DNA from 2 places in the Agrobacterium sp. genome. Region 1 is predicted to be linked to the other one. Evidence: predicted binding sites of a transcription regulator. Region 1 holds the regulator's gene; the other holds the start of a gene.
The links. Region 1 encodes HrcA, which represses chaperone genes, less so after heat shock. Its sites were predicted from a motif close to GTTAGCACTCNCNNNNNGNGAGTGCTAAC; they were not measured.
Positions count from the first base shown of each region.

Region 2: a site for HrcA is predicted at 2,044-2,072, ahead of groES (co-chaperone GroES). Genes of this name have one in related genera too.

Region 1 covers NZ_JCABZP010000014.1:257,402-261,820, forward strand. The annotation lists gene hemW (radical SAM family heme chaperone HemW) at 1-420, opposite strand, end outside; gene rdgB (RdgB/HAM1 family non-canonical purine NTP pyrophosphatase) at 426-1,070, opposite strand; gene rph (ribonuclease PH) at 1,088-1,804, opposite strand; gene hrcA (heat-inducible transcriptional repressor HrcA) at 1,940-3,031, shown strand; gene grpE (nucleotide exchange factor GrpE) at 3,146-3,781, shown strand; gene ptsN (PTS IIA-like nitrogen regulatory protein PtsN) at 3,862-4,323, opposite strand; gene hpf (ribosome hibernation-promoting factor, HPF/YfiA family) at 4,406-4,419, opposite strand, start outside.
Region 2 covers NZ_JCABZP010000014.1:590,038-594,456, forward strand. The annotation lists gene groL (chaperonin GroEL) at 1-1,617, opposite strand, end outside; gene groES (co-chaperone GroES) at 1,692-1,988, opposite strand; gene AC5I5B_RS14580 (TIGR01459 family HAD-type hydrolase) at 2,358-3,206, shown strand; gene AC5I5B_RS14585 (bifunctional riboflavin kinase/FAD synthetase) at 3,254-4,234, shown strand.

The DNA.
Region 1 (4,419 bases):
GCCGAGTGAGACACGATTGACGCCCGCCGCGCGATAACCGCGAAAACGTTCCGCCTCGACGCTGGAGGGATTGGCCTCCATGGTGATCTCGATACCATCGGGCACATGCCAGAAGCGCGCGACGCCATTGAGAAGTGCGCCGACCGTCTGCGGGTCCATCAGTGATGGCGTGCCACCACCCATGAAGATGCTGGTCACAACGCGCGGGCCGCTCAGCGTCCGCATATGTTCCATTTCACGGAGAAAGGCAGCCGTAAACCGTTCCTGATCCACCGGGCGGTGGCGGACATGGCTGTTGAAATCGCAATAGGGACATTTGGCCGCGCAGAAAGGCCAATGCAGATAGATCCCGAAACCGGGATCGCCCGTATCCGGCAGAAGCGATGCGCCGGGGGCAGAAAGTTGATGCTCCCCGACCATCGGGTTCATGCCTCCAGGCAGGTTTCTACGAATTTCTTGAAGGCGCGGGCACGGTGCGACAGCGCAAAGGCATCGCCGTGTTTCCAGCCGTGTTTTTCATCCGAGCTCATCTCGCCGAATGTAGTGTCATAACCTTCGGGCTTAAAGATGGGATCATAACCGAAGCCGCTCGTTCCGCGCGGTGGCCAAACGACAGCGCCTTCCACCTCGCCACGGAAATATTCGACATGCCCGTCCGGCCAGGCAAGGCACAGCACACTGACAAAGCGGCCGGTGCGATCTTCCAGCTTCGATGCGCCACGCTCGGCAAGGGCATCCTCGACCTTCTGCATCGCCATGGCGAAGTCGCGGGTGCCGTCGGCCGTCTCCGCCCAATTGGCGGTATAGACGCCAGGCGCACCGTCAAGCGCGTCGATGACCAGACCGGAATCGTCGGACAAAGCCGGAAGACCGGATGCCTTTGCGGAGGCAAGCGCCTTGATGGCGGCATTTTCCTCGAAGGTGGTGCCCGTCTCGTCCGGCTCCGAGAAATTCAGCTCCGCCGCCGATTTGGCGGAGAAACCGAAAGGCCCGATCAGATCGGCGATTTCGGCGATCTTGCCCTTATTGTGGCTGGCGACGACGATCGTTCTGGTATCGAGCTTGCGCATCACGTTTTCCTGTCGGCTCAGGCGATGGCCTGTTTCTGAAGGGCGACCAGTTCGCTGCATCCGGCCTTGGCAAGACCGAGCAACGTCAGGAATTCTTCCTCGGAGAAGGGCGCGCCTTCCGCCGTTCCCTGAACCTCGACGATGCCGCCGGAACCGGTGATGACGAAATTTGCATCGGTCTCGGCGGAGGAATCCTCGAGATAGTCGAGATCGATCACCGGCTGGTTGGCGAAGATACCGCAGGAGATCGCCGCGATATGGTCCTTCAGAACCTTCTCGACCTTGATCATGTTGCGGGTTTCCATCCACTTCAGGCAATCGTGGAGCGCAATCCATGCGCCGGTGATGGAGGCCGTGCGGGTGCCGCCATCGGCCTGGATGACATCGCAGTCAATGCTGATCTGTCGTTCGCCGAGTGCCTGCAGATCAACAACGGCGCGCAGCGAGCGGCCGATGAGACGCTGGATTTCCTGGGTGCGGCCGCCCTGCTTGCCGGAAGCGGCTTCGCGCTTCATGCGCTCATGGGTGGAGCGCGGCAGCATGCCGTATTCGGCGGTGACCCAGCCCTTGCCGCTGTTGCGCAGCCATGGCGGCGTCTTTTCTTCCAGGCTTGCGGTGACGAGCACATGCGTGTCGCCGAATTTCACCAGACAGGAACCTTCGGCATGTTTCGAGAAATTGCGCTCGAAGGAAACCTTGCGCATCTGGTCGGTTTTTCTGCCTGAAGGCCGCATATGATCCACTCTCCATGTTGGTCCCTGCCTTCTAAGGCGCGCTCCGGGCTTTTGCAAAGCCAATTTCCATTTTGCCGCGGCGTTGCAACGCATTATATTGATGCGAGCTGGTTTGAACGACAAAGAACGGACGAAATGGGTTTTTCCGCACCGCTATCAAAAGATCAGGCATCATTGCTGGATGAACGGTCTCGGGAAATTTTCCGGCGCATCGTTGAAGGCTATCTCGATACGGGTGAGCCGCTCGGATCCCGCAGCCTGTCGCGGCTGTTGCCGATGTCGCTTTCGCCCGCCTCCGTCCGCAACGTCATGAGCGATCTTGAGGAACTCGGCCTCATCTATTCGCCGCATATCAGCGCCGGGCGCCTGCCCACCCAGACGGGGCTGCGCTTTTTCGTCGACGCCTTCATGCAGGTGGGTGATCTGCCCGCGGAAGAAAGGGCGAATATCGACCGTCAGATCGGGCCGGTCGCCGGCCACGAGCAGTCGTTGGAAGGGTTGTTGACCGAGGCAAGCCGCATGCTGTCAGGCATGTCGCGCGGCGCCGGCCTGGTGCTGACCGCCAAGAATGATGTCATCCTCAAACATGTGGAATTCATAAGGCTGGAGCCCACCAAGGCGCTCGCCGTGCTGGTCGGCGATCACAATCAGGTCGAAAACCGCATCATTGAATTGCCTGCCGGCATTTCGTCATCGCAATTGATCGAGGCGGCGAATTTCATCAATGCCCATCTGTCCGGCCAGACGCTGCAGGAATTGCGGACACAGTTCCAGAAGCAGCAGGCGGAACTGCAATCGGAACTCGGCACGCTGGCGCAGGATCTCATCGAGCGCGGTCTGGCCGTCTGGGCGGGTGACAATGAGGAGGGCAAGCTTGGCCGCCTCATCGTTCGCGGACGCTCCAACCTGCTGGAGGGTCTCGCCGGTGAAGAAGATATCGATCGGGTGCGCCTGCTGTTCGATGATCTGGAGCGCAAGGAAAACCTCATCGAAATCCTCAACCTCGCGGAAAGCGGCTCCGGGGTCAGGATTTTCATCGGCTCTGAAAACAAGCTGTTTTCGCTCTCCGGTTCTTCTCTGATCGTCGCGCCCTATCGCGATGAGGACAATCGCGTCGTGGGCGCGGTCGGCGTTATCGGCCCCACCAGGCTGAATTATGCCCGTATCGTGCCAATGGTGGATTATACTGCGCAGATCATGGCGCGCCTTTCCCGCAAGCAAAGATAGGACAAGCCCGCAAAGGTCAGAGAATGCGGCAAGCTTTTCGCCGCAAGCCTTGATTTTTGCCCGTCAAAGCTCGATATCGGGCGCAACCAACAATATTCAAATCTGGAGAACGTCATGACCGACGATACAAAAAAGCCCGGACCTGACGCGGACGTCGCGGAAGATTTTGTCGATCTTGCCCAGGCAGGTGAAGAACAGGCCGAAACGGCAGAACCCGATCCGGTCGAGCTGCTCAAGGCTGAGAACGCCGATCTGCGCGATAAATTCCTGCGACTTGCGGCCGAGATGGACAATCTTCGCCGTCGCACCGAACGCGATGTCAAGGATGCCAAGGCCTATTCCCTGGCAGGTTTTGCACGCGATATGCTCGCCGTTTCCGATAATCTTCGCCGTGCGCTCGAAGCCATTCCCGATGAGCTCAAGACCAATGGTGAAGCCGGTCTCAACGGCCTCATCGAAGGCGTCGAGATGACGGAACGTTCGATGCTGTCGACGCTGGAACGCCACGGCGTGAAGAAGATCGATGCCGAGGGCCAGAAGTTCGACCCGAATTTCCATCAGGCCATGTTCGAAATTCCGAATACGGCGGTTCCGAACAATACGGTGCTGCAGGTGGTCCAGGCTGGTTTCACCATCGGCGATCGCGTGCTGCGCCCCGCCATGGTCGGTGTCGCCAAGGGTGGCCCGAAGGTGGAGACAGCCGCCTCTGCCGAGCCGGGCACCTCGTCTCTCAATGAAAAAGACGCGTAAGGCATCTGTCTTTACGTCATAAAAAACGCGCCTTCAGGGCGCGTTTTTTATTGCCGTTAAACTGAGGGGGCGGGTTGCGATCAAGCCGCCGTCGCCTGTTCCTGATTGAGGAAGGCGTAGATTGCTGTGTCGGAATCGGTCGCACGCAGCTTGGCCACCAGTTCAGGGTCGCGCAGGGCGCGTGCAATTCTGGACAAAGCCTTCAGATGATCCGCGCCGGCGCCCTCGGGCGCAAGCAGCAGGAAGACCAGATCGACCGGCTGGTCGTCCAGCGCTTCGAAATCGACCGGCGTTTCAAGGCGTGCGAAAACGCCGGTGATCTGGTGAATACTGTTGAGCTTGCCATGCGGAATGGCAATGCCGTGGCCCACACCGGTGGAGCCGAGCTTCTCGCGCTGGAGGATGACGTCGAAAACTTCCCGTTCCGAGACTCCGGTAATTCTGGCTGCCTTTGCAGCCAGCTCCTGAAGCAATTGCTTTTTGGAATTCACCTTGAGGGCGGGAATAATCGCATCTTGTTGCAGCAAATCTGCCAACGCCATTCTCTTTTTCCTTCATGCCATCGAGACGATGCAGGAGGCAGATGCATTTTCGCGCTCTGCCTCCCACGTCTTGTCAGACTGTTCAGCTCTTGATCG
Region 2 (4,419 bases), 330 kb from region 1:
CATGCCGCCACCGGGCATCTGCGGCATTGCCGATTCCTTCTTCGGAAGCTCGGCGATCATGGCTTCGGTGGTGATCAGCAGCGAAGCAACCGAAGCTGCGTTCTGCAGAGCCGTACGTACAACCTTGACCGGGTCGACGATGCCGAGCTGGATCAGGTCGCCATATTCGCCGGTCTGGGCGTTGTAGCCGTAGTTGTCTTCGTTCTTGTCGAGGATCTTGCCGACAACGATGGAAGCTTCGTCACCTGCGTTTTCTGCGATCTGGCGAACCAGAGACTGCAGAGCCTTACGCACGATGTTGATGCCGGCTTCCTGGTCGTCGTTTGCACCCTTGACGGTGATCTTCGTGGAAGAACGCAGCAGGGCAACGCCGCCGCCCGGTACGATACCTTCCTGAACAGCAGCGCGCGTCGCGTTGAGAGCGTCGTCAATGCGGTCCTTCTTTTCCTTCACTTCAACTTCCGTCGAACCGCCAACGCGGATCACGGCAACGCCGCCAGCGAGCTTGGCAAGACGTTCCTGCAGCTTTTCGCGGTCGTAGTCGGAAGTGGTTTCTTCGATCTGCGCCTTGATCTGGGCAACGCGGCCTTCGATGTCGGACTTCTGGCCTGCGCCGTCAACGATCGTGGTGTTTTCCTTGGAGATCGAAACCTTCTTCGACTTGCCGAGCATGTCGAGGGTAACGCTTTCGAGCTTGATGCCGAGGTCTTCGGAAATGACGGTACCACCGGTCAGGATGGCGATGTCTTCCAGCATGGCCTTGCGGCGGTCGCCGAAGCCCGGAGCCTTGACGGCAGCGATCTTGAGGCCGCCACGCAGCTTGTTGACGACGAGCGTTGCAAGAGCTTCGCCTTCTACGTCTTCAGCGATGATGACGAGCGGCTTGCCGGTCTGAACGACAGCTTCGAGAACCGGCAGCATAGCCTGGAGGTTCGAAAGCTTCTTTTCGTGCAGAAGGATGTATGCGTCTTCGAGGTCCGCAACCATCTTTTCCGGGTTGGTCACGAAGTAAGGCGACAGGTAGCCGCGGTCGAACTGCATGCCTTCGACGACTTCGAGTTCGGTTTCAGCGGTCTTGGCTTCTTCAACGGTGATGACGCCTTCGTTGCCGACGCGCTGCATTGCTTCAGCAATGTCGAGACCGATCTGACGCTCGCCGTTTGCAGAGATCGTGCCGACCTGTGCAACTTCTTCCGAAGTGTTGATCTTCTTGGCCTTGGCCTGAAGGTCCTTGACGACTTCTGCAACGGCCAGATCGATACCGCGCTTGAGGTCCATCGGGTTCATGCCGGCAGCAACTGCCTTTGCACCTTCGCGAACGATGGCCTGGGCCAGAACGGTCGCGGTGGTGGTGCCGTCACCAGCGATGTCGTTGGTCTTGGAAGCGACTTCGCGAACGAGCTGTGCGCCCATGTTCTCGAACTTGTCTTCCAGTTCGATTTCCTTGGCGACCGAAACGCCGTCCTTGGTGATGCGCGGAGCGCCGAAGGACTTGTCGATAACGACGTTACGACCCTTCGGGCCGAGGGTGACCTTCACTGCATCAGCGAGAATGTCGACGCCCTTGAGCATCTTTTCGCGCGCTGAGCGGCCGAATTTGACTTCTTTGGCTGCCATTTTCAAAACTCCTGGTTTCGAACGGCCGGAATGGATCCGGCTTGAAATTTAAGGAAACGATGGGTTCGGCGAAATCAGCCGATGATACCCATGATGTCGGCTTCCTTCATGATCAGAAGGTCTTCGCCGTCGAGCTTGACTTCGGTGCCCGACCACTTGCCGAACAGGACGCGATCGCCAACCTTGACGTCGAGAGCGACGACCTTGCCGGCCTCATCGCGAGCGCCGGAACCGACGGCGACGATTTCGCCTTCCTGCGGCTTTTCCTTGGCGGTATCGGGAATGATGATGCCGCCCTTGGTCTTTGCTTCGGATTCAACGCGACGAACCACGACGCGATCGTGAAGCGGGCGGAAATTGGTGCTTGTCATTGCCTAATCCCTCGATCAAATGACTGCGCGAGCTTTTGGAACTCGCCTGATGGGTGTTAGCACTCTCCTTTATCGAGTGCCAGCGGAACCGAGATAAGGAGGGCGTCTGCCGGAGTCAAGAACGCCCTGTCTGAAAAATTTCATGGCTTATGGTTATCAGCGTTCCATGACAGAAATTTCCCATGTGCGGATGCGCGCCATGACGACATTCTTTTCGCGCGATGCGCGTCGCATCCATCTGCGGGACATTTGTGTTCATGCTGCGTCAGGCGGGGCCGAAGACCGGTCACGCACCGCTTTTTTCCTTGCCATCGGCGTCCCGCTTTGCGATGTGACGCTCACCCTCTTCTCGCATCCGGAAAGCATCTCATGGCCCACCGCATTCTCACTCTCGGCGAAATCACTGATGGGTTCGACGTTATTCTTTCGGATGTCTGGGGCGTGCTGCACAATGGGGTGAGCGCCTTTCCGGATGCGGCGGTTGCGCTGCGGGAAGCGCGCAAGGCTGGCAAGACGGTGGTGCTCATCACCAATTCGCCGCGTCCCGCCCCCGGCGTCATCGCCCAGCTTCGCGTTCTCGGCGTGCCTGATGAGGCCTATGACCGCATCATCACCTCGGGCGACGTTACCCGTGGTCTGATCGCGGAAGGCCCGAAAAAGGTCTTCCTGCTCGGCCCGGAACGGGACATGCCGCTGCTGGAAGGTCTCGATGTCGAATGTGTCGGCGAGGCGGAAACGGAATCCGTGGTCTGCACCGGCTTCTTCGACGACGAGACGGAGACGCCCGAAGACTATACCGAAATGCTCAAGGGCTTCATTGCCCGCAAGGTGCCGATGATCTGCGCCAACCCCGATCTGGTGGTGGAACGCGGCGAGCGCATCATTCCCTGCGCCGGCGCCATGGCCGCCTATTACGAACAGCTCGGCGGCGAAGTCCGCATTGCCGGCAAGCCGCATGCGCCGATCTATGAAGCCTGCTTAGCTGCGGCCAGGGAAGTGCGCGGCGCCTTCGCCAAGGATCGCGTGCTCGCCATCGGTGACGGCATGCCGACGGATGTGAAGGGCGCGATTGCGAGCGGTCTCAACCTTCTCTATATCAGCGGCGGCATTCACGCTGCCGAATATACGCTGAACGGCCAGACGGACGAGGCGCTTCTCAACGCCTATCTCAAGGGGCAGGGTGCTGCTCCCGGCTGGTGGATGCCCCGTCTCGCCTGAGGATATCTCGCCTGAGGAATAGCTGGCGCAGGAATGGATCGATTGCCATGACCGTCTTTCACCGCAATGAAAAAAAGGAGCCGCTGCCGGAAGCTCTTCGTGGCGGCGTCATCGCCATCGGCAATTTCGACGGCGTGCATCGCGGCCACCGGGCTGTGCTGGATCGTGCTCTGGAACTGGCGGAAGCCCGTGGCGTTCCCGCGCTGGTGCTGACCTTCGAGCCGCATCCCCGTTCCGTCTTCCGTCCCGACACGCCGGTGTTTCGCCTCACGCCCGCGCCTTTGAAGGCGCGCATCCTTGAGGCCATCGGTTTCCGCTCCGTCATCGAATATCCCTTCGACCGGGAATTTTCGCAGCGCTCGGCGGAGGAATTCGTTCAATCCATCCTGGTCGACTGGCTTCATGCCAGCGCCGTCGTCACCGGCTTCGATTTCCATTTCGGCAAGGGCCGCGAAGGCGGCCCGGCATTCCTGATGGAGGCCGGCAAACGCCATGGTTTTGACGTGACGCTGGTGGATGCCTTCCGCGACGAGGGTGCGGATGTCGTCTCCTCCAGCCGTATCCGCTCGCTTCTGTGCGACGGTGATGTGGCAGGCGCCGCAGGCCTGCTCGGATACCGCTTCACGGTGGAAAGCGAGGTCATCGGCGGCCAGAAGCTGGGGCGCACGCTGGGTTATCCCACCGCCAACATGGCGCTCGCCCCGGAAACGGAACTGAAGGCCGGCATCTATGCCGTGCGGTTCCGTCGCCCCGATGGTTCTATCCACGATGGCGTGGCAAGCTTCGGTTATCGTCCGACCGTCACCGAAAACGGCGCGGCGCTGCTCGAAACATTCGTCTTCGATTTCTCCGGCGATCTGTACGGCGAGGTCTGTTCGGTCTCCTTCTTCGGTCACCTGCGCGATGAACTGAAATTCGATGGCCTCGATCCGCTCGTCGCCCAGATCAGGCGCGATGAAGAAGAGGCGAGAGCGATGTTATCGGGCGTGCGCCCGCTCAGCGCGTTGGATGCGAAGATTGCGTTTTGATCTGATGAGACCTGTCAGCCCATATTCCGGGCTATATTGCCGTCGCTTTTCTCTTCCTTTTTGCCGGAAAACCGCATAAACAACCGGCCATGTCCCAATACCGGTTGAAGTTTACAGTTCAGATTGGCCGAATTATTGGCCCGGCCTTCCGCCCGCTCTGACGAGCCGGAAGGTCCGGGATTTTG